One region of the Phreatobacter cathodiphilus genome, then DNA from elsewhere that is predicted to be linked to it. Evidence: predicted binding sites of a transcription regulator. Region 1 holds the regulator's gene; the other holds the start of a gene.

Evidence for each region. Region 1 encodes PhoB, which activates phosphate uptake and scavenging genes when phosphate is short. Its sites were predicted from a motif close to TGTCATNNANCTGTCAT; they were not measured.
Region 2: a site for PhoB is predicted at 1,350-1,366, ahead of C6569_RS13145 (esterase-like activity of phytase family protein). Genes of this name have one in related genera too.

The regions. Positions count from the first base shown of each region.
Region 1 is NZ_CP027668.1:1,378,026-1,380,224, forward strand. It holds gene phoU (phosphate signaling complex protein PhoU) at 1-602, shown strand, start outside; gene phoB (phosphate regulon transcriptional regulator PhoB) at 635-1,339, shown strand; gene C6569_RS06735 (ABC-F family ATP-binding cassette domain-containing protein) at 1,346-2,199, opposite strand, start outside.
Region 2 is NZ_CP027668.1:2,715,469-2,717,667, reverse strand. It holds gene C6569_RS13150 (FAD-dependent oxidoreductase) at 1-1,287, opposite strand, end outside; gene C6569_RS13145 (esterase-like activity of phytase family protein) at 1,434-2,199, shown strand, end outside.

The DNA.
Region 1 (2,199 bases):
ATTCGCTGATCCGCAGCGATCTCGACCTCGCCCGCCAGGTCCGCGCCGTCGACCCGCAGATCGATGCGCTGCAGCGGGAGATCGAGGAGGTCGGCATCCTCGTCATCGCCAAGCGCCAGCCCATGGCCATCGACCTGCGCGAGATCGTCGGCGCGCTGCGCATCGCCTCCGACCTGGAGCGCATCGCCGACCTCGCCAAGAACATCGCCAAGCGCGTCATCGCCATGAACGGCACGCTGCCGCTGGCCAAGGTGACGGGCGGCTTCGACGCCATGGCCCGCCTCGCCCTGGAGCGCGTCAAGCGCGTGCTCGACGCCTATGCCCAGCGCGACGTGGACGCGGCGCTGGACGTCTGGAAGGCCGACGGCGACATCGACGCCCTCTACAACTCGCTGTTCCGCGAACTCCTGACCTACATGCTCGAGGATCCGCGCAACATCGGCTCCTGCACGCACCTCCTGTTCTGCGCCAAGAACCTCGAGCGCATCGGCGACCACGCCACCAACATCGCCGAGACCATCCACTACATGGTGAAGGGCGTTCCGCTTGCCGACGAGCGGCCCAAGCTCGACACCACGACCATGGCCGCGGTCGGGCTCTGATCGCGGATACCGGCACGACGGGGAATCAATCCATGACCGCACGCATTCTGGTGGTCGAGGACGAGGAGCCGATCACGGTTCTTCTGCGCTACAATCTCGAGGCCGAGGGCTATCAGGTCGAGGTCGTCGGCCGCGGCGACGAGGCCGAGGTCCGGCTGCGCGAGGCGGTTCCCGACCTCGTCCTGCTCGACTGGATGCTGCCCGGCCTCTCCGGCATCGAGCTGTGCCGCCGCATCCGCCTGCGGGCCGAGACCGAACGGCTGCCGGTGATCATGCTCACCGCCCGCGGCGAGGAGGGTGAACGGGTGAGGGGCCTCGCCATCGGCGCCGACGACTACGTGGTGAAACCCTTCTCCGTGCCGGAACTGCTGGCGCGCGTCAGGGCGCTGCTGCGCCGGGCCAAGCCCGAGCACCTGTCGAGCCTCCTCAAGTCCGGCGACATCGAACTCGACCGCGAGACGCGCCGCGTCCATCGCGCCGGCCGGGAGATCAATCTCGGGCCGACCGAGTTCCGCCTGCTGGAATTCCTGATGCAGTCGCCCGGCCGCGTCTATACCCGCGAGCAGCTCCTGGACGGCGTCTGGGGCCGCGACGTCTATATCGACGAGCGCACCGTGGACGTTCACATCGGCCGCCTGCGCAAGGCGGTGAAGCGTGGCCGCGAGGCCGATCCCATCCGCACGGTGCGCGGCTCCGGCTATTCCTTCAACGAGCGTTTCGCCGGCGCGGCGGCCTGAGCGCCGTCACGCCTCCAGGCTCTCCTTCAACAACTCCAGCTCCAGCCAGCGGTCCTCCGCCGCCGTGAGTTCGCCCTGCGCCTTGGCCATCGCCGCGCTTGCCCGGTCGAAGGCGGCGCGGTCGCGCTGAAACAGGCCGGTGTCGGCGAGGATCGTCTGGAGCTTGGCGATGTCGCGCTGCAGGGCCTCCATCCGGGCCGGCAGCGTGTCGAGGTCGTGCTTGTCCTTGAAGGACATCTTGCGCCGCGCCGGTTCCGCCTGCGGCGCGGCCTTGGCGGCCGCCGACGGCGCCTCGCCCCGCGCCGGCTTCGCCACCGTCCGCGCCTCCACCCCGGCGCCGCGCTGGTTGACCATATCCGTATAGCCGCCGGCATATTCGACCCAGCGCCCGTTGCCCTCGCTGACGAGGACCGAGGTGCAGACCCGGTCGAGGAAGTCGCGATCGTGCGAGACCAGGATCACCGTTCCCGGGAAGTCGGTCAGCATCTCCTGAAGGAGATCGAGCGTCTCAAGGTCCAGATCGTTGGTCGGCTCGTCCAGCACCAGCACGTTGGCAGGTGATGCCAGCGCCCGCGCCAGCAGCAGGCGGCCGCGCTCGCCGCCCGAGAGCACGCCGACGGGTGTGCCCTTCTGTTCGGGGGAGAACAGGAAGTCCTTCATGTAGCCGATGACGTGGCGGTTCTCGCCGTTGATCGTCACGTAGTCGCCGCGCCCGCGCGTCAGCGCCTCCGTCAGCGGCATGGCGGGGTCGAGGGCCTCGCGCTTCTGGTCGAGCGTCGCCATGGCGAGGTTGGTGCCGAGGTCGATGGTGCCGCCGTCGGGGGACAGCGTCCCGGTGAGGAGCTGGACGAGGGTGGTCT
Region 2 (2,199 bases), 1.3 Mb from region 1:
ATAGGGCAACTGGATGGCGGCGAGATCATGAACGCCGAGCCCCTTGCCCATGGCGAGGGCGATGGGCGCGGCGATGGCCGGGGCTTCGGCGGCGAGGATCGCGGCGCCGAGAAGGCGCCCCTTCGCCGAGACGATGAGCTTCACGTGGCCCTCGGGCGAGCCCCCGACATGGGCGGCCGGGCTTTCGCCGATGGGCAGGCGCAGCACGCGGCAGCGCGGATCGCGGCGGCGCGCCTCCGCCTCGCCGCTGCCGATCTCGACGAGAGCCGGAGAGGTGGCGACGGAGCGTATGGGCAGGAGGTCTCCCGCGCGCACCGCCCGGCGCAGCAGGATGTGCGGGGCGAGCAGGGCGGCCTGCCGTTCGGAGAGGCCGGCGTCGGCGGCGGGATCGCTCGCCTCGCCGATGGCAAGGATGCGGCGGTTGGCGGTCGCCAGCGCCCCATCGACGGCGATGCCGGCCGGTCCGTGCGTCACGCCCGCCGCCTCGAGGTCGAGGCCGTCCAGGGCGGGCAGACGCCCGGCCGAGGCGAGGACGTGCGAGGCGGCGAGGGCGCCGTCCTCGCCGCCTCGGCTGGCGGTGAGCACGATGCCCTCGTCCCGGCGCTCCAGGCCGGTGACGCGAGCCTGTTCGAAGAGCGTCACGCCATCTGTGAGCAGTCGGTCGCGCAGGGCCGCCGCCATGTCGGGATCATGGCCGGGCAGCAGGTTCTCCGGAGCGAAGAGCGTCACCCGTGCGCCGAGGCGCCGGACGCCTTGGGCCAGGGTCAGGGCGGCGGCGTCGCCGCCGACGACGGCGAGGTGGACGGGCAGGGCATCGAGATCCCAGACGGTGTCGGGCGTCAGCACCGGCACCGCGTCGAGGCCGGGAACGGCCGGCAACCGGGGCGCCGATCCAAGGGCGAGGACGAAGCGGCGGGCCTCGACGGCGCGCCCGCCGGCCGCGAGGCTGCGCGGCCCGGTGAAGGTCGCGGTGCCCTCGATGACCCGGATGCCGGCCGAGGCGAGGCGACGGGGCGCGCCGTTCACCGCCTGCGAACCGACCGCTGCCGTGATCCGGCGCTTGACGTCGGACCAGGTGCCCGACGCGTCGCCCGCCGTCGCCGTGCGCAGGACGGCGAGGCGCAGCGCCAGGTCCTGAAGGGTCAGGCCCCCGCCCGGCGGAAGCACGACGGCGACGGACGTCCCGGCCGCGGCCAGGCCCATGGCGAGGGAGAGCCCGCCGGGATCGGCCCCGACGATGCACGTGTCCACGGTTTCGAGGGGCAGGAGGGAAGAGGGGCTGCTCATGACACATTTGTGGGACGCTGGGCGGGCGGTGTCGAGAGCGGGCGGCGGCGGGCCTGCCCTTTCGTCATCGCGCCGTCGTCCGCCTGTCGGGGCGGCGTCACGCGTGCTGGGCAAAAGGGCGGCGTCACCCCTCGCGAGGAGTTCCCATGCGCGCTCTCGTCCTGCTCGCCGGCCTGATGGCCGCGACCCCCGCCTTCGCCGATGCGGAATTTCCCGCCTCGCTCGCCGGTCACGCCATCCTGCCCGCCGACACCTTCATCGCCCCGCCGGCAGACGCGCCGGCCGACCTGCAGGTCTCCGGCAAGTTCACCGGCGCCGCTCGGGTCGATGCCCTCGGCACCGTCATGGGCCGCTCGGCCGGGCGGCCCACCGGCCTGTCGGTGCCGTTCCGCGGCCAGCCGGTGCAGGGCCATTCCGGCATCCGCCGCATGGCGGACGGCACCTACTGGGTGCTGACCGACAACGGCTTCGGCAACAAGCGCAACTCGCCCGACGCCATGCTCTTCCTCAGCCACTACCGCATGGATTTCGAGAAGGGGACGATGGAGCGGATCGCCACCGTGTTCCTCTCCGACCCCGACAGGAAGGTGCCGTTCCGCATCGCCAACGAGGCGACGGAGCGTCGCTACCTGACCGGCGCCGACTTCGATCCCGAGAGCTTCCAGATCATCGGCGGCAAGATCTGGATCGGCGAGGAGTTCGGCCCCTATCTCATCCGCGCCGACATGACCGGCAAGATCGAGGCGATCTTCGAGACCATGGTCGACGGTCAGGTCGCCCGCTCGCCGGATCATCCCGCCGTGATCACCCCGAACGTTCCGGGCGGCGCCGTCGACTTCCGCGTCCGCCGCTCGAAGGGCTTCGAGGGCATGGCCGCCTCGCCCGACGGCCGCTTCCTCTATCCGCTGCTGG